DNA from 3 places in the Paenibacillus sp. J31R30 genome. Region 3 is predicted to be linked to each of the others. Evidence: riboswitches for the same ligand, from Rfam matches in the RefSeq annotation. Region 3 holds a riboswitch; each other region holds the start of a gene.

Region 1 (7,839 bases), on a different contig from region 3:
ATATTACTTTTTTGTAGTTCAACATCTTCAAGTTTATTCTGGGAATTGATCCGTTTGTAGTGGTTATACACCGCAACAGCCAAGGATTTCTTCGCTTGTTCTTGACCAATGACGTATTGATCCAAAATGTTGCGAATTTCTTTTGGTTTCGGAACATCCTTCAGATCTAGCTCTTCTTCATGCCCTAGTTCTTCTTCCACAATCTCCGTACAAAGCTCTATACATTCATCACAAATGTAAACTCCCGGTCCGGCAACAAGTTTACGAACTTGGTCCTGGGATTTTCCACAAAAGGAACATTTGAGTTGGCCTTTTTCATCGTTAAATTTAAACATGGGATCACTCCTTTATTTCAAGTCGTTTCGAGTGATAACCTCGTCGATTAACCCGTATGCCTTCGCTTCTTCAGCGCTCATAAAGTTATCTCGGTCGGTGTCTCTTTCGATCTTTTCAAGCGGCTGTCCCGTTCGGTCCACGTAAATCTGGTTGAGTTTATGCTTGGTCTTGATAATCCAATCCGCATGGATTTTGATATCGGTTGCTTGACCTCTAACACCGCCGAGCGGTTGGTGAATCATTACTTCTGCATTTGGCAGCGCGTATCGCTTACCTTTGGCTCCTGCTGTCAACAGCAAAGACCCCATACTTGCGGCCATACCTACACAAATCGTAGATACATCCGGTTTAATAAACTGCATGGTATCGAAGATACCCATTCCAGCCGTAACAGACCCACCAGGTGAGTTGATATATAAGTGAATATCTTTTTCAGGGTCCTGGGCGGATAAAAAGAGCAGCTGGGCAATGACCAAATTAGCCACATCGTCATCAATAGCGGTCCCGATGAAGATTATGCGGTCCTTAAGTAAACGCGAGTAGATATCGTAGGAACGCTCCCCACGAGCCTCTTGTTCTACAACCATAGGAATAAGACTCATTGTACCAACTCCTTTTGCGGCAAGCGCCATGTTCTCTCACTTGAGATTCATTTACAGTTTAACACGATTGGTCAACAATGTCATTTTTCTGAAATCAGCTATGTAAGCGGTAATACGTATGTACTATGGAGTTTGGACGTGAATTAGGGTAAAAGAAAGGCACGTTGCTTGCGTACGTGCCTTTACTTACCTTATTTACACGGCTGCGGAAACATGCTTGCTATTTTGAAGCAAGAAATCAACCGTTTTTCTGATAACTAGATCGTTGCTAAGACCTTCAAGAGATCCGTTGGAAGCAAACAGCTCACGAAGCTCAGCTGTTGATTTTTGGTAGGACGGTGCATATTTCTCAAGTTCCGCGTCAACTTCTTCATCGGAAACTGTGATTTTTTCTGCAGCTGCAATAGCTTCAAGAACAAGGTTGTTACGAACACGCTTCTCAGCATCTTCTTTCATTTGTTCTTTCAACGCGCTCTCGTTTTGACCGGAGAACTGGTAGTAGATCTCAAGCGTCATGCCTTGGGAGCGAAGACGTCTTTCGAATTCTTTCACCATGATATCAAGCTCAGCTTCAACCATCGAACCTGGAATTTCAACTTCTGCGTTAGCAGCAGCTTTCTCAACAACTGCAGTTTCAAGTGCAGCTTCGGAATCTTTCTCTTTACGCTCTTGCATACGTTTTTGAAGCTCTTCTTTGTACTCAACAAGTGTATCGAACTCACTTACGTCTTTTGCGAACTCATCATCAAGCTCAGGCAGGTTTTTGCGTTTGATATCGTGAAGTTTCACTTTAAACACAGCCGCTTTGCCTTTCAAATCTTCGGAATGGTAGTTTTCAGGGAAGTTAACGTTAACTTCTTTCTCTTCGCCTTTACCAAGACCTACTAGTTGCTCTTCAAAGCCTGGGATGAAGGAGTTAGATCCAAGCTCAAGGGAATACTTCTCCGCTTTACCGCCTTCGAATGCTACTTCATCAACGAATCCTTCGAAATCAATGATAACGACATCGCCGTTAGCAGCTTGTCCTTCTTCAAGAACAACCAATTCAGCATGACGTTGTTGCAAACGTGCAAGCTCATCATTCAATTCTTGCTCAGAAACAGTAGCGTTAACCGCTTCTACTTCGATACCTTTGTAATCGCCAAGCGCTACTTCAGGCTTAACTGTTACTTTAGCTTTGAATTTCAAGACTTGACCTTTACCGAATTGCTCAACATCTACTTCAGGACGATCAACAGGCTCGATTTTAACCTCTTCAATCGCTTCTACGTAAACTTCTGGCAAAATGATATCTAGTGCATCTTGATACAAGCTTTCAACACCGAATTTAGCTTCAAAGATTGAACGAGGCACTTTCCCTTTACGGAATCCTGGAACATTCACTTTCGCTGATACCTTCTTAAATGCTTTATCCAAAGCATCTGCTACACGTTCTGCCCCAACTTCAACTTCAAGAACGCCAACGTTCTTCTCTATTTTTTCCCAACTTGCTTTCATTTTATGCCTTCCCCTCCAAAAATGTACCATGACATATATTTTTCACGTTAAGCTCATTATAACCATTCTATTATACCATATAACATTTTCATTTCAAGCCAGCTTTGATCTTAGCTAGGATCTGGGCTAAATTGCTTCACAAATGCGCTAAGCACGTTATGCGCCCGCTTCCATTGCAGCGTCATGGCATCCACTATTCCGTAGGTTTCTAGCAACTCTTCTCGATCCACCGTACCAAATAATTTATCCTGCAAAATCGCATGCAGCGCGGATGCCCACACGTCTACTGCACTTTCTTCTGTCCTAAGCAGCTCTGTGTAAATCGATGTGCCATACGCATAGGCAAGAAACTCCTGCCAAGTCTGAGTTGCAAAGTAGACAAAGTCAGGCTGGCTTATTTCACTAATGTCCCCGACTCTGCGAATCATATCACGAATTCGCAATGGAAAATCCTCCGCTGCCAGAGGTGTCTCCTCGATTTCGACGAGAACCGTTTTACCATGCTTGGGAAACTCAATGAATCCATGCTCTCCCATTTGTTTAAGCGTCTGAAGGGCTTTGAATTGCAGATGAGGATGTCTGGGCCTTTCGCAAAGCCAGGACCTCACGAATTGGCTCACTTCGGACTGATCGATATAAGCAAGCTGCTCCAAGGCACTAACTTGTTCTTCTAAAGTACCCTCATGAAGCATGGTTTGAAGTTTGCGTATGAATGCTCCATCATCCGAGGCTGCTTTATCATGAATGTACTGTCGCAATAAGGCGGATTCTTCCTCCGAATCCTCTTCCTCTGTCTCTGTAGCTGGAAACATCGTTTCCGGAAACATGGTTAGCAGCCAGTGGCGCAGAGCTTCCCATTGCTCGGATTTACTCGACTCGACATTGGGAAACTGCAGGAGGAATGTAAGCATCTCGAGTGCTTCTTTATATTGCTCGGAGCGCAACAGCCTCGTCAGCTCATCTTCGTAGTACTTCTCTGTTTTAGGAAAAAGAATGACATTATTAGCCGTAGGGTCAGACATAGGGATCACCTCAGTTCGTGGTCTCGCTTGTGACAGTTTACTCTATCACCCAAATGATTGCAAAAATAAATATGAAAAGAAGTGTTGACTTCTTATAAATCGATATGATATTATAACTCTTGCTTCGCCAAACGGATCATGTCCAGGCGGTAAGAAGTGAGGTATGTCTCAGTAGCTCAGCTGGATAGAGCACACGCCTTCTAAGCGTGCGGTCGGGGGTTCGAATCCCTCCTGGGACGTAGATGTAAAAGGAAAGGCCGCGAGAAATCGCGGTCTTTTTTGTTTTTCGCAGGCAGATCCAATTAAACTCTTTATTTTTCAATGAAGAATTTTGAAAAATGGAGAAGCTGCCGATGTAAAACAAAACTCTTTGCATACTTAAAGATTTCATGTATAGTATTCAACAATTGCATATTGTGGGAATAGGTGCTCTTGTTTAGCCTAATAAACGAGAGCTTAAAAGGGAAGTTCGGTGTAATACCGACGCGGTCCCGCCACTGTAACAGAGGAGTCGACGCTTAAGGTGCCACTGATCGAAAGATCGGGAAGGCTAGCGTTTGACGAGGATTCTGGAGCCAGGAGACCTGCCTAATTCTGACAGCACTGTTTTTACCTACGGGAGATAGGGAGGTGTTAGAGATAGTAAACACTGTATACACATACACAGGGTATCTTTAACCTTTTTTATTAAGGTTGGAGATGCCCTTTTTTTGATTTTCCGTGATTCGTTTGAAGCAAAATTTGAGGAGGATGATCCCATGTGTGCACTGATCAATAGCAATTTAGGATACCCAAGAATTGGCGAGAACCGCGAGTGGAAGAAAGCGCTGGAGGCCTTCTGGGCCGACAAACTGGATGAGCATGATTTTACAAAGCAAATCGAGGACATTCGACTTCAGAACCTAAGCCTGCAGCAGCAGAAAGGCATCGACCTTATCCCTGTAGGCGATTTCAGCCTGTACGATCACGTGCTGGACACGTCCACCATGTTCGGACTAGTTCCAAAGCGCTTCCCGTATGAAGGCGGCGAAGTTCCACTTGCCACTTACTATGCGATGGCTCGCGGCAGTCAAGGTGCAACCGCTTGTGAAATGACCAAATGGTTCAACACCAATTATCATTACATCGTTCCTGAGTTACAGGATGCACGGCCAGCGCTCACAATCAACAAACCGCTTGAGGCATACAGAGAGGCTAAACAAAAGCTAGGCATTAACGGCAAGCCTGTTGTTCTTGGCCTATTTACCTTTCTTAAGCTGGCTAAGGGTTATAAAACTGAAGAAATCGATGGGCTAATCGAGTTATTTCTACCGCTTTATTCACGTATTTTGACAGAGTTGACGGAGGAAGGTGTGGAATGGGTACAGCTGGATGAGCCTATTCTCGTGCAATCCCTGAGTCCAGCAGATATTAGACGTGTAAAACACATCTACAGTACGCTTGCGGCAGCTGCTCCGACACTTAAAATGATGGTGCAAACGTATTTTGACGCTGTCGATCATTACGAGGAACTTATTTCCCTTCCCGTCCATGGTATCGGATTAGATTTCATTCATGGGTATGAGTTGAACTTGAGCAATCTTCAAACACATGGCTTCCCCACGGATAAAGTACTTGGCGTAGGCATTGTGGATGGACGCAATATTTGGCAGACGGATTTGAGCAATCAGCTTGCTTTCCTTGCCCAGCTTGAAGCTATCGTTCCCTATGAGCGTATGCTGCTGCAGCCATCGTCTAGCCTTCTGCATGTTCCTGTTTCAACTCGTAAAGAAAGTAAACTAGAGCCTGTATTGCGGGATGCGCTAGCATTCGCTGAAGAAAAGCTGACAGAGCTTTCTATCTTGACAAAAGCCATTCAACACAGCCAAGATTTCATTCAATTGGAATTAGATATAAATCAAACGGCCATTGCAAGGCTCAATGCCTCCTCCTACCGAAATAAGGCTGTCGTCCAGCAAGCGATTGCAAATATCGGTCAACAACGCTCCACTAGAAACAGCAGCTTCACAACGCGCAGAAGCCTTCAGGCAGCGAAATGGCAACTACCCTTCCTGCCGACTACAACGATTGGCTCCTTTCCGCAAACAGCTGAAGTCCGGAATGCTCGTAAAAATTGGCGCAGCGGCGAATGGACGCCCGAGCAATATGAATCGTTCATTCAACAGCAGATTACAGAGTGGATTAAACTCCAAGATGAGCTTGGACTTGATGTGCTTGTACACGGGGAATTTGAGCGTACGGATATGGTCGAGTTTTTCGGTGAAAAGTTGGATGGCTTTGCATTTACCTCCAACGGCTGGGTTCAATCCTACGGTTCACGCTGTGTGAAACCTCCTGTTATTTTCGGCGATGTGGAATTCGTGCAAGAGATGACGGTCAAAGAAACGAAATTTGCCCAATCACTCACTACAAAGCCAGTCAAAGGCATGCTAACAGGACCCATTACGATTCTGAACTGGTCCTTCGTACGCAGCGATATTTCACGCGAGCAGGTTGCCTACCAAATCGCATTGGCCCTGCAGCACGAAGTAGAAGCGCTGGAGCAAGCAGGCATTGAGATGATTCAAGTGGATGAGCCCGCTCTGCGAGAAGGTCTGCCATTAAAGAAAAGTGATTGGCAAGCTTATCTGAACTGGGCTGTACTCGCCTTCCGATTGTCGACGGCAACCGTAAGCGATGAGACGCAAATTCATACGCATATGTGCTATTGCGAGTTTCATGACATTATTGATGCCATTCGCGCGCTAGACGCCGACGTCATCTCGATCGAAACCTCACGAAGTCATGGTGAGCTGATCCACAGCTTCGAGGAGCATACGTATGACCAAGGAATCGGGCTTGGGGTTTATGACATTCACAGTCCGCGCGTACCCTCAGTAACAGAAATGGTAGAAATGATTGAACGTGCTCTTCAGGTGTTAGAGCCAGAGTTGTTCTGGATTAATCCGGACTGTGGCTTGAAAACACGAGGTAAAGAAGAGACCATTGCTGCGCTACGCGTGATGGTCGAGGCTGCCAAGCTCTTTAGAGAAAGCCGCAGTGAATTGATATCTTCCTAATATAAAGAAAAACACCCCTGCTGTTGCAAGCAAGGGTGTTTTGAAGATCATCCGCTTACACAGATGGCCTGTTCGGCTGGTGGTGACCTGGTTCCGTGGAATCCAGATTCGATTGAATACGAGATGATTGCTTCGAGTGGTCGATGGTGCTTTGCGTTTTCTGATCCATACCTTTTTTCTTACCCATGATAAGCAACTCCTTCTACTCATAGAATGAACGCTACATTAGTATGGGAAGTTCCGTGCTGAATATGCTGGATATTCTAGGAGTAAAGATGACGCGGGGTTAAGCTAGGACTTTGAGCCTATTTCTCGGCGATCGCTGACAGTAGCTCGCTTTCCGAGCCTGTATAACAAAGAGCCTGAAGGGATTACTCCCTGCAGGCTCTTGCTCATGCCAAACGACGTTAGTGCATCTTATGAGGCAAGTTTTTGCCTGTATGACCGTCACCTTGTGTCCTTTTGTTCTTCTCGGCTTTCCTCTGCTTCTCATGCAGCTTGCTAATGAAATGACTATCCATGAGCACTCGCCTCCTGAAGAAAGAATGGCATTACCCCTTTAGAATGTCACAGCAGCCCGTAATTTAATCAACCAATCTCTACAAAAAGCACGCCCTGCTTGCTCCACCGGATTCTGGACAGACATTTAATACCTTTCATTTGCATACCCTTTATCATTATGCTCTCTTCAAAAGAAAGGAAGGAACGTCTATGTGCGGAATAACGGGTTGGATAGATTGGCGGAAAGACTTGACCGGGTACCCGTCCATTCTAGAAAATATGACGGAAACGCTCCAACTGCGTGGACCAGATGCTTCAGGTACCTGGATTTCACAGCATTGTGCCCTCGGACATCGACGTCTAAGTGTTATGGATCCTGAGAATGGCGCTCAGCCTATGGTCCGTAAACAAGGCGACTATACGTATACCATCGTATATAATGGCGAACTCTATAATGCCCCAGAGTTAAAAAAGGAGCTCGAGCTCCGCGGTCACCACTTCCGCACGACGTGCGATACCGAAGTGCTGCTTGTGGCTTTTATCGAGTGGGGAAAAGCATGTATTGACCGCTTGAACGGCATTTTTGCCTTCGCCGCTTGGAATGACCAAGAGCAGTCCCTGACCTTAGTGCGGGATAGACTCGGTGTTAAGCCACTTTTTTATTCCCATCAGGATAGTGTATTGTTATTCGGCTCTGAACCAAAAGCGATTCTAGCTCACCCTGACTTCAAAGCAGAGGTTGGTGCTGAAGGCTTTGCTGAAATATTCGCAGTGGGACCGGCTCGCACGCCAGGACATGGGATTTATCGAAATATGTCAGAG
Region 2 (7,839 bases), on a different contig from region 3:
GTCTGCGTACAGCTTATTTAAATCAAACGCCTCCGCTGTCTCTTCGTTAACCGTAAACGTAACGAAATTCGTGAAATGATTCGTTTTGATGATCAAATCATTATCTTTGACGAACGCGTAAGTCACTTTCTCCTTACCATTCGTAGCCGCTATACCTTCATCTTCATTCTCATAGATCTCAATCGGGGTAAAGGTATCCCCTTCGAGATATCCAGCGAGCTGCCCTTTCCCACCCTTAATAACAAGGGTAAGCGTCTTATCGAATAGGACCGATTGATTCCCATTCCCCATGGCAAAAGCGTGTTCGAGCTTCGGCTGTTTCGTGCCATCACTGCTGAGGATACTCTTCACGAGACCTTGCAGATTAGCTTTATTAAGATCAATACCAGTAATGAGCTCTACATTAGGATCACCGGATTTCAACACGGTTCCCTTATCAAATGAAACCGTAATATCGCCTTTCACAGCAGTGATCATGGGAATACTGTCTTTCACATCTGCTAGATTAAGAATGACTTTCGATGTCACATTCGGGATGTTTATTGTGATCTGTTCTTTGTCTTGAAGTTCTTTCGTGATGCTTACGATATAATCTTCCTTGATACTTTCTGGGACTTCAATGACTGGTTTCTTATCATTTGGATGAATGATTGGACCTGGCGGTATTGCTCCCGGTGGTAGTTTCTCCCCTAGATCTTCCCCAAGATTAGTTGTATATCGCCATTGAACGGAGTCGCCGTCCTCAAGGGTATATGAACTTGCTCCATACCCAGGATAAACACCGTTGACATTATACTTCCATCCACTGCCTTCCCCATGATCAAACTCACCATCACCATCAATAGACTGTACATAGACACTTCCATAGGACTCGTACCATTTGTACTTATAAATCGTTCCGCGAGTATCAAGTACTCTCTTTAAAACACTCCAAGCCGTATCTCCTTGCTGTAATTCAACACTTAATTCAGGTATAACATATCCTTTATTAATTGTTAGTTTATCTACTGATAACGTTACATGTTTACCTGGCAGAGGTGTACCACCACCCGGCGTTTCAACCACGCTAGACGTGTAGGCAATAAAGTCTGTAAAATGTTTGGTTTTTACAATAAGATCATTTCCACTATCATACGCGTACTCATTTTTACCGCTGGCGATTCCTGCTGCATCATTGGCATATTTCTGAATGGTATAAGGGAATCCATTCTGAACATAGGCCGCATTCTTCCCGTTCATGCCTTTAAAGGTTAAGGCGATAAATTGATCAAATTGGACTCCCCTATTGCCGCCAATTGTGATCGCTTTTGAAATAGCATCAAGCTTCTTACCATCCGGAATGAGTGTGTTTACCTGTCCAATGATGACTGAATTCGTAGTTTCATTAGCTGTAATTAAGGATAACGCTGATGAATCCCCTCCGATAATCTGTGCCCCCTGAGGGATGACCATGGATACATTCCCTTTGACAGCATTAATTGCTGGAAGGGCAGTTCCTGCAGACAGATTCAGTCGAACCTCTGCGTTGCTATCAGCTGGTAAGTTTACCGTTATTTCTTTATGGGCATCCGCACTTGTGATAGGAATAAGATTGCCCGGATCGCTTGCTGCAATCGTAATCGTAGGTTCATCATTCCCACTCGGTAACGATAACTCCCTCAAATTAATTAATGGCACAGTCGTATAAACCACTGTTGGTGTACCACTTTGAACATAGCCAGACACTGAAACCGTATAATGTCCTACAGGAAGCTTACTAAACAATGCTTTCCCATTAGCATCCGTTGTTTTAGACGCCACTACTGTGCCTGTTGAATCCTCGTTTATCGTTACAATAACGTTCGCCGCATCAACAGGATAAAGCTTCGTATCGATCCCTTTTTCGGTCTTTTGAACTTTAACATTGAAATCAGTATCGTAAAGCGTTCTACCTGTTACCGGTTCAATCGTAATGGAATCGATCGGCATCGCAGGAGGTGCCATCCATTCATTGGTGTAAAAGAGAATAACCTCATCATGGGGCTTTAACGTGATTAATTCTGGATTTACTTTAGAAAAGCTAGTATCCGTAGCAGACGTAATCCATGTATTTCCTCTATGAACGGCATAATCCCAAAACCCTCCTGTTTCATCAGAAGGATGAATGCCTTGTATGGTTAGTTTAAGAGCTCCCCATTGCATCTCTTTTTGGAATTCGATGCCTTTGGCGGATGTAAACGACTCAAGTGCCTGAAGGACGGTCGCGCCCACTGTGCTGCCCTCGGCAATACGAGATTCTGGCCCCTCAATACGAATACTCACTTGCGGAGTTGCTAACGTCGGTTCAAGCCCTGGTAATGATTTGGTGAAATCATATAATCGCTCTTCCCCAGTGCTGTCTCGAAAAATCTTGTAGGCTACTATGGCCTGCAAAGCTTGTTCGGTTGCCATTCCGTTAGAATTTGCAGCATCCATGGTATGTTTAAAGCCACCATCTTCCACACGGAATTGCAAGAGTCTTTCTACTAAATTCACACCGCTATTCGCTGTATAATTAGGTCCCGTCGGATCTACTCCAGCTGAGGTTAAAGCAATAATCGCTTGGGAAATACTCTCGCTGCTCTCACTGCTCCAAGCAGTTGGGAGCCCCCCGCTTTCCAGTTGATGGTCAGATAACCAATTAGCTGCATGATCAATGTTATCCGCTACGGCTGGGTTGCTACGATAAGGAGCAAGTGCGATTAAAGCCATCGCCGTAATGTCAGAGTCGCTCATATCGCCAAATAAGGAGAAACCACCATCTGTATGCTGCTTAGATATAAGCTCATTAAAAAGCTTTTCTCTTGTCCATAAAGCATTATCAGGTATTTGATAATTTTTAGAGTCTAGCGCGATTAACGCATAAATAAGTCCATTGGTACCATTCGTGGCCATCTGGCTATAGTTATATAATTTCTCTATGAGGTTATATCCGGCAACATTTGTTGCATCGCCACCAGCTACCGTAAAACCTAAAATCGTACGACTTAAGTCAGTTACCGGGTCAAACTCCCCTTGAACTCCACTAACATAGTTTACTAAGTGTTGGTAGTAGGATTCTGGCAGCTTCTGCCCTGATCTTGCTAGACCAATGGCAATCCAGTCATCTATAACCCCTACTCCTTTAGCTCCTGTAAAATAATTTGAAGCAGTATCAATAGCCGTATTTATCTCAGCCAATGACGGTTTATCGTCGTTAGGCAAAGATGGAGCCGCCATTTTTATTCTTTTCCAAACACTATCTCCAGTAATTAGATCTCCTAAAGCAATAATCGCTTGATAGGAAGCGATCGAATCTACACCCAGCGAAGTTTTATACTTAAATCCACCATTGGTACTCTGGTATTGAGACAAGGTATCAATTGGCGTTTTACTGCCTGCTATCCAGGCGGGGCTTGTCAGATCCTCTCCTGCGGCAACTAAACCGGAAATAACGGTTGCATCCGTATTTCCGTTATCATTACCCCAGCCAGCAGCAAACACCCCTGTTTGCAACTGGATGCTTTTCAAATAATGGATTGCCTTCGCAATCGCATCATTAGCGCCCTCAATTTCTCTGGAGCCGGTAAGAGCAATAAGCGCCATGCCTGTATAGTCTGCTAAGCTGCCAAAGGAACCGCTCACTGATTGCATGGCAATCAGCTTCTGAACTGCGCCTTTTTTATCGTATGGCGTAGCCGGATTCGTACGATTATAAATGTTCTCCGCATTAGCCGCATTTAAGGCGATAATCGACCACATTTGCTGATTGCTTAAAGAAGAGAACGAGCCTCCTGTACCTTGCTTGCTTCTCACAAACTCTTCAATAATATTTTGCCCACTCGGTGTTTGATACGGGTTTTTACCTGAACTGATCAAGCCCAGAATAAGTCCAGCATAATCCGTAGGTTGTGAAGCCGTTAACTGTCCTGTATAGGAAGGGAACGTATAACCGTTAACAGATCCCCAACCGCCGAAAACCGCACCTAAATCCCACCAGGAAGTCAGATTTTTATTTTTTACGACATTATAGTAATTTTGGGATTGGTTGAGTAAGTAACCAGCTGTAATCTTATCGATGGAAGCAATGACTCTAATCGTGAAAGGCTTAATTAATGTGGCTCCGCCTTTGGTAATGGTTGCATTCAGGCTAACGACCTTATTATCCGCAGGGAACACAGGCCGGTTAACAATTCCGCTGGAAGTCACTGCTGCGTCGTTCGATGACCATGTTATGGTTGAACCAAATGACCCCGCTATTGGTAACGAGAGGTTATTGGTCGTATAGCTGGTATCGCCGAGCGATAAAAAAGCATAATCAAGATCAACGGCCCCTTGATCGGCAGTAACATCTACGTCGTATTTAATTTTATCCCATACGCTTACACCCGAGACTATTTGGCTTAAAGCGATGATCGCATTTTGCGTTGCGGTGGCATTAACTGTGCCGTTAGTTAGGTTGGCCACTGTACTTGCAAATCCACCAGCTGCCAACTGGTATTTGGCGAACACACTTAACGGATTGACACCATTGACTGTCCAGTCACTGCTAGTCACATCAATGCCAACCGAGGTTAATGCCATAACAGCATTAGAAGTATCCGCCATATTGGAGCCAAAACCGCCTACAAAGTCACCTGAGCTTTTTTGTTGTGTTTTGATATAGGCTACGGCTTTTTGAATCGCTGCATCTACGCCATTCATTTCTCTGGCACCTGCCAGTGCGATTAAAGCAGGGCTCGTACTACTGAGATTGCTCCCAATTGCTCCGCTTGTAGCATTTTGCTTACTAATGATCCAGCTAATTGCAGCTGATTTATCATAAGCTTTGGCGGAAGCCAATTTACCTTCGTTGTAATATTGTGAAGCGTTGGCCGCATTAAGTCCGATAACTGCCCACGCATGGATAGCAAGATTGCTGCTATCGAAATATCCATTCGCATTTTGTTTCTCAACTAGCGCCTGCACCAAATTTTGTCCGGTCGCTGTTTTATACGGATTCCCGCCTACGGACAGCACGCCTAAAATGCGATCCCCAAACCCGGAGGCAGTATTGCTTGTGAAATCTTGCCCGAATTCAACAGGCAACGTATATCCTGTAAAATCACTTCCCCATGCTCCTCTAAAAGACAGTGTGTCTAGGAAGTTGCCCATAACCTTATTCGTTGTACTATCATAATAATTTTTGGCATTCGCCAAATAAACATTGGCAGAGACCGATGTTTCCGAACCTGTATCTGTAGCAGCCAAAGCCTGCTTACTTGAGACGAACAATGTCCCTAATGAAGAAAATAAGAGCATAAAAGACATAAACAGTGCGATAAACGATTTTGACATATAACGACGAATCATCTGCATACCTCTTTCCCTTACTAATTTGTAAACGAAAAAAAACACCTTTCCCTGAGTAACAGAGGAAAGATGTCTTTGTAAGAATGCATGTTAATCCAACGATTAAACATTCTTTTTGGCAAATGCAAAGAAACATCTTCCTCCCATCCTCGTGGGAAAAAAAATAGAATACTTACAAGGCAGGTCTCCTGGCTTCGCTTCATCGCTTATACAATCTCCTTCCCCTCTTGTTATCGAGAGTGGCTATAATTGTAAGCTCAGCGTTACAGTGGCGGGACCGCATCGGATTTCAACCGAACTTCCCTTTTAAGCTTCCGCTAGATTCAGCAGAAAGCACCTAATAAGCTAATTTATGAAATTGTCTGTAATCATGACGAATTGTACATGACTTCATCGTAATAGACAATCCTTTTTTTCAAAACAAAAAAAAGGCAACCCCATCAGGACACACAGCCCTGCGGGATTACCTTCCTCTTTTACCCGTGCAATCCGTAAATTAATACTTACAAATGCTACGCGTAATGATAACTAGCAAAATGAAAAGTACTAGGATACTAGCAGCCGAATTGTTTTTCGGAGGACAAGCAACTGCTTGCGTGTGAACTGGTTTTGGGAATACAAATTCAGTTTGTTGGTAGGACGCGTGCAAGTGGATCGGTTGATGCATAATAGGCGCAGGAGCTGGAAGCGGAGTCGGCATCGGCATTGGCATCGGGGTTGGCATTGGCATTGGCATTGGTTGCATTGGGTAATTCGGAACTTTTATATGTTCCATGAGAGAGCACCTCCTTCATATTTTCCTTACAGGGACTTTCACAAGCTTGCGGTTTAACTTGAAAGTTATTGTTGAAGTTGGGTGAATAGCTTACAACATCAGTCTATGGGGAACCACCTACGTTGCACACGGTAAACACCCAGTTACTTAATAAATTGGGTGGGTGTCATGGGCGAACGAGCATATGCGCGAAACAACATACGAATTAGGCTTAGCCAGCTAGCTTTGGCAACTGCCGCTCATCACCACAGCCTCTCCCATTCCAGCACAAAAAAGGGACGCTCCAGCCATAAATATAGCGGAGCCTCTCTTGAATGCAGCTGTGAAGGCTGCAAAAGTGCAAAAAGACAACCTTTTCTAGCGGCTTGACCGCTCGATCTAAAATACGTGCAAAAAGGCAACTATTTCCTCCGTCACGCCTCTTCTGAGCACCTTTTCGGTCCAAAAGGTTGCACTTTCGCACTTATTTCCCTCCGTTTCGCTCATTTCCCTGAAAATAAGTGCCTTTTAGCAGCTTTGACCACTTACGCGGTCATTTCAAACCTAGTTCACAGATTTCACCTGAACACCCTCTCACAAAAAAAACCGCCCCCTCATCGAGGGAGCAGTCCTACTAGCCTTACACGTATGGGTTATTCTCACGTTCGAAGCCGATCGTTGTTTTCGCGCCGTGCCCCGAATAGACGATGACATCGTCGTCCAGCAGGAACAACTTATCCTGAATGGAATCCAGCAGGGTATTGTTGTCTCCACCGAGGAGGTCGGTACGACCGACCGACAGCTTAAACAGCACGTCACCGCTGAACAGGTGATTCTCATACAAGAAGCTCACGCTGCCAGGAGAGTGGCCTGGGGTGTGAAACACTTTGAGCTGGATGCCCAGAAACTCCAGTGTTTGCCCTTCATCCAGCGCGAATTCCGCAGGATCCGTAACAATCGGAGCGCCAAGATCAGGCCAGCGTGCGGAGCCATTTTTCTTCGGATTCGTCAGCCAATCAGCTTCCAGGTCGTGAATATACACCGGACAGTTCTTGAGCTTACGAATTTCGTCTACACCACCGATGTGATCGAAATGCGCATGCGTCAGCAGAATCGCAACGATATCCATGTCGGCGATCTTTTTGATCAGCGACTTGGGATTCATGCCTGGATCGATAATAATACCTTGATTCGTCTCTGGATTCGACAGTAAGTATGCGTTCGTCTGAACCGGACCTAGAACGAAGGATTGAATGTTGATCATCGTGTTGCCACCCTCACTCTTAGAACGACTCGATCAATGAACGAAGTTCCTTCACAATAACAGCATGATATCCGTTACCTTCGCCATATTGACGGCCCATTTCGGCTCTGGCTACTTGAATTTTTTCGTTATAATCTGCCGCATCGCGATCTGGATTTTCTTTCTTGAATTGCGTCATAACCGCTTGCACGTTCTTAGGACGAGGACCCCAGTGTCCAAGCACGAAACCGCCTGTATCTGTGAAAATAACGATCGGAATCGCACGCCCGCCGCCTGTTAGGAACTGATCAATCACATCATAATTTTGCTCGATAATGAGAACTTCTGTCGGCACGCCGCTATTTTCCAAAGCCTTGAAAACAACAGGCACGTTGCGAACAACGTCTCCACACCAGTCAGCAGCAACAATCAAGCAACGAAGATCATCGCGATTATTGAGGGATTCGAAATATTCCTTATCCTCTTCATTGTC
Region 3 (7,839 bases):
ATAAGGGAATAATCAATCGATAATCTGGACCAACCAGCAGACGCACTAAGTGCGGTACGATCAGTCCAACGAAGCCGATAACCCCTGCCACAGATACAGCAGCTGCAGTAATCAACGTAGAAGCGATCAACACAATTAACTTCGTACGCTCCACATGAACGCCAAGATGAGCAGCTTGGCGCTCGCCCAATGCAAGCAGATTTAACGATCTCGCATAGCTTAGAAGAATGACTAGGCCGATCAAGAGATATGGTGAAATCATATACGTATATGACCATCCTCGCATCGCTAGACTGCCCATCAGCCAAAAAATAATCTCATTAATCGTTTGATTCGAAATGGATACCAAGAACGATACGAACGCGCCTAGGAATGCTTGCATCACGACGCCGGATAAAATCAGCGTTTCCATCTTCAGTTTCCCTTCAATCATGGCCAGCTTCAAGACCAAGAACAAGGAAGTTAACCCCGTCACGAAAGCTACAATCGGGATCGACCATTGTCCGAACCAGGCCAATTGCAGCCCAAAATAGATAAGAAATGCAGCACCTACCGATGCCCCTGATGAGACACCAAGCGAGTAAGGATCGGCGAGCGGATTGCGCAGAACCCCTTGGAATCCAGCGCCAGCTATGGAGAGCACGGCCCCAACAAGAATACCCAGCAGCACACGCGGGATTCGTACTTTATTCATAATTTGTTCGGATGACTGCGGCCAGTTCACCTCGATGTGACTTCCTATCCAAGGCAGATGCTTTGCCAGTATCCCCACAATATGCGAAATAGGAAGCTGAGCTGAACCTATGGATAAACTCACAACAATAGAAAGAAGAAGGAGTATAACGCCTACTCCTCCTCCTAGCATCAATTTTCTTTTCATTATTTCACCAGTTCAGGATAGATGCCTTTCGCCATTTCCAATAAACCATCCGTCAATCTCGGACCTGGGCGGCTTACCAAGTTTTGGTCGAGCCCTATCACACGTTTATTTTTCACGGCATCAATGGCATCCCACCCACCGCGCGTACGAATGATTTCTTCTAACGGCTTCTTGCTCTTGAAGTCCACAATCCCATTTGCGAATAAAATGACATTTGGATTCTGTTGAATGATCTTTTCTTCGCTGATTTCGTACCAACCTGCTTTATCGTTAGCAACGTTGATGCCACCTGCGATATTGATCAATTCATCCATGAATTCTCCGCTTCCCACAGTCCAGCCTGGTGCAAATTCCATATATACTTTTTTCTTATTGGGCTGCTTCACGTCTTTCACAGCATCGACGACCTTCTGACGATCTGCTTTCATTTTAGTGACAACCTTTTCCGCTTGCTCCTGATGATCCGTAATGAGTCCGAAGGTTTGAATGTTATTAATGGCATCATCTAACGTTTTGGGCTCAACTTTAAACACATTAATGTTCAATGCACGAAGCTTCTCTACGGATTCTGCACTCATGGAAACACCAGTGAACACAAGATTGGCATTGGAAGCAATAACGGCCTCCATATTGGGTTTGGTGATGCTGCCTAGCTTCGGCTTCGATTTAGCCGCTTCTGGATAATCATCGAAGTCAGATACGCCCACAATATTCGCTTCTAGTCCAATTGCAAATAGTGCTTCTGTCTCTGACGGGGAGACCGATGCTATACGTTCTGGGGCTTTGTCGAAAGTAAATTCTTTACCTGTTGCATCCTTCACTTTCAATGGGTATGTCGTTTTCTTCGCTGCGGCAGGCGCTGAAGATGTAGTCGTGGTTGGTGCCTTCGTCCCCTCACCGCCAAGTTTCGATGGATCCGAGATTTCTGTTTCCTTTTTGGCACATGCTGCTAAAGAAATCGCTGTTGCAACCGCTAATGTGAGAATAAGACCTTTCTTGATCCTGCTTTGTGTCATCAAATAAACCCTCTTTCTTCTTCATTCATTTTCGTTTTCGTTTCCATGCCAATTGAAAAAAGTCCCCTTGTTCACTAGGAACAAGGGGACGATAAATCGCGGTATTGGGCAACGGACCTACGTACGCTGCTTCCTGATTTAACGCGATCCTTTTCCTCGAAGGATGTTGTAACGGCATCATAGGCAGGTATCCTGACTCTCCAGACTTTCGCAAGACTGGATTACAGTGGCGGGACCGTGCCGGATTTGAACCGGCTTCCCCTAAACGAATAACCTTCCATTCGGAAGCTTATTCGTACCTATGATTGCAAATTATACGATCAAGCTATTTGTCGATTATAGACGTTCTCTTACTTTTGCGCAATGATTTTGATGACTTTCAAAGCCTCGTCCATTTTCGGAGCATTCTGAGGAATGAACGCGTACAAACCTTTGCCTTCATAGCCTTGCTCTTTCATCCATTTATTCCCTGTAAGCGGAATACCATATAGATGCTTCTCTGCGGACTTGCCTTCTTCTTTGATTTCGATAACCCCATCAGGGTAATCTGCCGGATTAATCGTGTTGTCTAATGAAACGAATCCCGCTTGGTTACTCAAGCCTTTGAACTGTTCTTCTCCCAAGATGAAGATCCCATTCCCACCAGCAGCCAGCTCGACAATCATTTTTTCCATTGAAAAAATAGGGGATGTATTCAGCTTCACAGTAGGCAATTCGCCTACCTTAGCTTTCAAGGAAACTTCCATCTTCTCTGCCGCTTCACTTGGAAAACCATTAGGTCCCATAATAAATACGGAAACATCTGCTTTCGGTCCACCACATGCAGTAAGCGCCAGCATCATGCCTAACAATACAACGAATAGCCATTTCGCCTTCATGTAAGTATTTCCCTCCGTCGTGTACTCTCTCTTATCGATAGTCGCCAGAAAAGTCGGTTTTCACCGACTTTTCTTTCCAGATGTCATATATTCATTTATTTTTTGATCCAGCATCGTGCTTAATTCAACAACTTCATCAGATGTCATTTCTCTGCCTTCCATGACCATCTGTTCCATTTTACGGCGCAATGTGTTGATCTCTTCTTCTAGTAAAGTTAGGGAATTTTGCTTCTTGGCATGTCTGGTCAGCCAACGCTGTCCGAACTCTTGCTCACGAATTTGAAATTGCTTCTGAAAGTTAGTAAGCTGATATTCCATAAAAGCCACGCTCATCCCTCCTCACTATAAGAATACCAGTTTTAATCGCCTATGAATATATGAATTTGTTACAAAAATATATTGCAAAAGTTATAATTTCCTTAAAAAATTACCAATTCTTTCTAGTGCTTCGTTAAGTTGGGAAACGCTGTAAGCATATGAGCAACGCAGGAAACCTTCCCCGCCTAATCCAAATACATCCCCAGGCACAGCAGCAACTTTTGACTCGTATAAGAGACGCTGTGCAAACTCATCGGAGGTTAATCCTGTAGCCACAATACTTGGGAACGCGTAGAATGCGCCCTGTGGTTCATGGCATTCAAGTCCTACCTCACGGAAGCCTCTAACAACCAATCGTCTCCGTTGATTGTAAGATTCGATCATGCGATCTTTCTCTTCCAATCCATTCGTCAACGCTTCATGTGCAGCTACTTGGCCCATGACTGGCGCGCACATGACCGTATACTGGTGAATCTTGGTCATCGCCGAGATTAGCTCTCGGTGACCGCAAGCATACCCCATCCGCCAGCCTGTCATGGCAAAAGCCTTGGAGAATCCGCTAACGAGAATCGTCCGATCCTGCATCCCTGGAACCGCGGCGAAACTCACATGCTTCTGACCGTACGTTAACTCTGCATAAATCTCATCGGAAATGACGATCAGATCGTGCTCTTCGACAACTTTGGCAATCGGCAGCCAGTCCTCATAAGTCATTATGCCGCCTGTTGGATTGCTTGGGTAGCAAAGAATCAAAATTTTGGAACGTGGCGTAATCGCATCACGAAGTGCCTTTTCCGTTAGCTTGAATTGATCCTTGGCGAACGTTTCGATACCAACTGGCACACCGCCACTAATGGCTGTGATTGGCGAGTAGGAAATATAACAAGGCTCCGGAATCAGAATTTCGTCCCCCGGTGTAATCAGTGAGCGCAGCGCCAAATCGATAGCCTCACTGCCGCCAACCGTCACGAGCACTTCATTCGATGGCTCATATTTGACCTTAAACGATGTATACAAATAGTTCGCAATGGCTTCGCGGAGCTCAGGGATACCAGAGTTTGGCGTATATTTGGTTCTGCCGCGCTCCAAGGAATGAACAGCAGCTTCGCGAACGTGCCATGGTGTGGAGAAATCCGGTTCACCAACACCCAGGGAGATAATATCCTCTTTGCTATTGCTTACAAGATCAAAAAATTTACGAATGCCTGAAGGCTTCATTTCACGTACAGCAGGAGCGAGGTAGTCCTGCATGGATTTTTTACTTGTTTGAATAGTCTCATCCTTGATCATACGCTACCTCTTCCTTACGGCGAAACAAGCATCCGATGATCATCTTCCTGATCTTCGAAAATAATGCCGTCTTGTTTGTATTTTTTCAAAATGAAATTTGTTTTCGTGGAAAGAACTCGATCAATCGGCGACAACTTGTTGGATACGAATGAAGCAACCTGTTTCAATGAACTTCCTTCAATCTCGACAAGTAAATCGTACGCTCCTGACATCAGATAAACCGATTTGACTTCCGGATATAAGTAGATCCGTTCCGCAATCGCATCAAACCCGCGCCCGCGCTCCGGCGTAATTTGCACTTCAATTAGGGCGGTAACCTTTTCGTCATCTACTTTGCTCCAGTTCACGACTGTCGCGTATTTGACGATGACCTTATCCGCTTCCATCTCGCTTATCGCTCGCGCAACTTCGGCCTCCGCCGTTCCTAACATGGTGGCGATCAGATCCGCGCTCCTGCGGGCGTCTTCCTTTAGTAAATCGAGAATTTTAAGCTTCAAAGTATCCATGGTTAAACCTACCTTTCTGAAATATGTTTCGTTCATCCATTCATCTTACAATGAATCACTGTCCTAATTCAATTACTGATCGAGGAAGAAAGGCAGAATATTTATATATATTTGAAAATTCCACTTCCATTGGCAAATTAAAAAGCCACTGGATGACGCTCCACGTGGCTTTCCGATTGTCTTACTTATCTCATTACTTAGTTAAAAAAGATCCATACTTAAATACCGTTCACCCGTATCTGGTGCAATACAAAGCACTCGTTTGCCTGCCCCAAGCTTCCTCGCAACCTGAATGCCTGTCCACACGGAGGCGCCAGCAGAAGGTCCGACCAGGATGCCTTCTTTGCTTGCTAGATCCCTCATCGTTTGAATCGCATCTTCATCCGACACTTGTACAATTTCATCATAGATACTTGTGTTCAAAATAGCAGGAACAAAACCTGGACTTGTTCCGACTAGCTTATGAGGTCCCGGGCTTCCACCAGAAAGTACAGGCGATCCCTTGGGTTCTACCACATATATTTGGATATTCGGCAGATGTTCCCGAAGCACTTCACCAGTCCCTGTAATCGTACCGCCCGTACCCGAGGTGGCAACGAATGCATCTAAACGCCCTTCCATTTGCTGCAAAATTTCCGGTGCCGTCGTTATTCGATGAATACTCGGATTCGCTGGATTTTCAAACTGCTGTGGAATAAAGCTGCCGGGAATTTGATCCCGCAGCTCCACAGCCTTAGCAATGGCACCTGGCATCCGCAAAGCAGCTGGCGTTAGCACAACTTCGGCACCGTAAGCCTTCAAGATATTTATGCGCTCTTTACTCATATTATCCGGCATAATCAAAATCGCTTTATAGCCCTTAGCCGCCGCGTTCATCGCAAGACCAATGCCTGTATTTCCGCTAGTAGGCTCAATAATCGTCGCACCTGGCTGAAGGAGTCCTGACTTCTCAGCCTGATCTATGAGATTCCATGCAGCCCGATCCTTCACGCTTCCGCTCGGATTGAAGTACTCCAGCTTCACATACAACTCAGCAGCTTCCGGTTCCAATAAACGGTTAATCCTCACTGCGGGGGTATCTCCGATTAGCTCTGTGATGCTGTTAACCATCTTTTTGGACAATGGTGCCCCCTCCTCATTTCACAATTCTGCTACTCACATTTTCATGTGGAAACCTAGTCCCTGTCAAGACTTGGATGCGGGCAGCTGATTTCTAATGAACACCCATGAGAAGAAGGTAGAACTTCCGATGACCAATAGCAGTACATTGATTACTAGGGGCTCCTTGCTCCATGAGATCACACAGATAAATAACAGCACGCCGCATACGCGTCCCACATTCAGTGAAAGCTCACGCAGGACAATGTATTCCTCCCGTTGCTTTGCACTCTCATCATCGGATCCAATTAAGTCAAAGACAACTGAAATCATAGGTATGGAGTACATGGGGAAAAAGAGTGCAGACCCTATCCCAAACATCAGTAAGGTACTGTATGTGATCTTCCAAAAGAAAGGCAGAATCACGAGAACAACCATAACTGACCCAATGAACATACTCATTTTGCGGAAAGATGGCCGGATGAATCGACCTGCTGCCCAGAAGCTAACCAGCGCAACGGATGACGTAATGAGAGCAAAGTTACCTAAGCTTGCTTCACTTGACGTGGATATGTATACCAGTAACCCAATCATAAAACCAAATACACCCTCGCGTACTCCTTGAAAAAGTAAGGCCAAACTTACTCGCTTCCAAGGCGTTTCAGGTTGTCTAAGTATCCGCAGCGGCAGCAGCCACTCGTAATTCCCGCTTAATTTTCTCTTTTTTAGAAAAAAACTAATTACAACGCCTAACACAAATATGCCTAGTGAAATTGAAAAGATGAGTCGATAACCTGCTCCATCACCTAGGTTGACAATGAGCAAACCTGAAATCCATGGAGCAATAATGCCCGCACCTGCGCCTAGAAGGCCAACCCAGCCATTGAATCGGTCTCGGTTGTCTGGATCCGTCACTTCAAAGTAAACGACGTTGAAGGCGATCCAGAACAAGCCTACGGAGATCCCTTGCACCAATCCTAGCCAGACGAAATAGTGGACGCTGCTCGTCCCCATCCAGAGTACCAGCATGTAGAAACACGCTGAAATGGAAACACCAATGCGCAAACAATTCATCTTGTTATGCTCTTTCACCCACTTGCCTGCTAACCAGAAGGTAATCGCCATGGTCAAATGAGTCGTTAATGTAAACCAGCCGATTAAGGTAAAATCATTTTTGGCTTTCCACAAATAAACGCCGACAAATGTACCTGATAAAGCATTCGCTCCGCCGAATAACGCATGAACAATAAGCAAAAGGATCGCTTGAGAATCCAGCTTCCCTTTGCTTTTCTTAATCGTTTGATTAATTTGCATACTCCTCCTCCTACCTTAGAGTGAATATTGGCTCTTGTTAAGCTTCCCCTTTAGAGTGAAAATATGAGGCGAATGCACGCAAAAAAACCGAATCCAACAGGACTCGGTTCCAATTCAAACGTTATTATTCCGATTTAATTCGTTCCACCATCAGTAAACGGTCGGTATCTGATAGCACTTTTTCCACCCGGAAACAGGATGGACACACATAAACATCTGTCGTGAAAGGACCTGTTAAGAAGGCACTCCCTAACGTCTTAGGAATACTAGGCGTGAAGGAAGCTTCGCTTGTCACTTCCGTTCCAGCAAGGAGCAGGAATTCATGACAATTCGAGCATTCTGGCGCTTCTTCCTGTTCATCCGTCATCTGCTGGACTTTCTCACCATATTTATCAAGCGGCTCATCGGAATCATCCCATGCCATCGATAAATCTTCGTCAGATTCAGCATATTCTTGTTCATTGAAACGCAGTTTCTGACCCGTTTGTTTGACCTTCAGATCAATACTGCGGTAATCATTCAATTCATTAAAACAGTGC

The links. Region 3 has a riboswitch for cobalamin ahead of AC58QO_RS24315 (ABC transporter substrate-binding protein). Riboswitches for the same ligand answer to the same signal wherever they lie in the genome.
Region 1: it holds a riboswitch for cobalamin, as region 3 does, so the genes downstream of both, metE (5-methyltetrahydropteroyltriglutamate--homocysteine S-methyltransferase) here and AC58QO_RS24315 (ABC transporter substrate-binding protein) in region 3, are expected to answer to the same signal.
Region 2: it holds a riboswitch for cobalamin, as region 3 does, so the genes downstream of both, AC58QO_RS31845 (S-layer homology domain-containing protein) here and AC58QO_RS24315 (ABC transporter substrate-binding protein) in region 3, are expected to answer to the same signal.

What each region holds. Positions count from the first base shown of each region.
Region 1 covers NZ_JCAUAV010000006.1:231,368-239,206, forward strand. The annotation lists gene clpX (ATP-dependent protease ATP-binding subunit ClpX) at 1-335, opposite strand, end outside; gene clpP (ATP-dependent Clp endopeptidase proteolytic subunit ClpP) at 348-938, opposite strand; gene tig (trigger factor) at 1,134-2,435, opposite strand; gene AC58QO_RS21520 (hypothetical protein) at 2,546-3,457, opposite strand; tRNA gene AC58QO_RS21525 (tRNA-Arg) at 3,623-3,696, shown strand; cobalamin riboswitch at 3,865-4,064, shown strand; gene metE (5-methyltetrahydropteroyltriglutamate--homocysteine S-methyltransferase) at 4,216-6,516, shown strand; gene AC58QO_RS21535 (hypothetical protein) at 6,572-6,703, opposite strand; gene AC58QO_RS21540 (DUF4023 family protein) at 6,924-7,037, opposite strand; gene asnB (asparagine synthase (glutamine-hydrolyzing)) at 7,228-7,839, shown strand, end outside.
Region 2 covers NZ_JCAUAV010000020.1:31,025-38,863, reverse strand. The annotation lists gene AC58QO_RS31845 (S-layer homology domain-containing protein) at 1-5,349, opposite strand, end outside; cobalamin riboswitch at 5,511-5,705, opposite strand; gene AC58QO_RS31840 (hypothetical protein) at 5,846-6,124, opposite strand; gene AC58QO_RS31835 (MBL fold metallo-hydrolase) at 6,744-7,367, opposite strand; gene AC58QO_RS31830 (thioredoxin family protein) at 7,387-7,839, opposite strand, start outside.
Region 3 covers NZ_JCAUAV010000009.1:15,146-22,984, forward strand. The annotation lists gene AC58QO_RS24310 (FecCD family ABC transporter permease) at 1-880, opposite strand, end outside; gene AC58QO_RS24315 (ABC transporter substrate-binding protein) at 880-1,896, opposite strand; cobalamin riboswitch at 2,062-2,214, opposite strand; gene AC58QO_RS24320 (hypothetical protein) at 2,247-2,774, opposite strand; gene AC58QO_RS24325 (aspartyl-phosphate phosphatase Spo0E family protein) at 2,835-3,092, opposite strand; gene AC58QO_RS24330 (aminotransferase class I/II-fold pyridoxal phosphate-dependent enzyme) at 3,183-4,382, opposite strand; gene AC58QO_RS24335 (Lrp/AsnC family transcriptional regulator) at 4,397-4,888, opposite strand; gene cysK (cysteine synthase A) at 5,090-6,010, opposite strand; gene AC58QO_RS24345 (MFS transporter) at 6,074-7,300, opposite strand; gene AC58QO_RS24350 (hypothetical protein) at 7,425-7,839, opposite strand, start outside.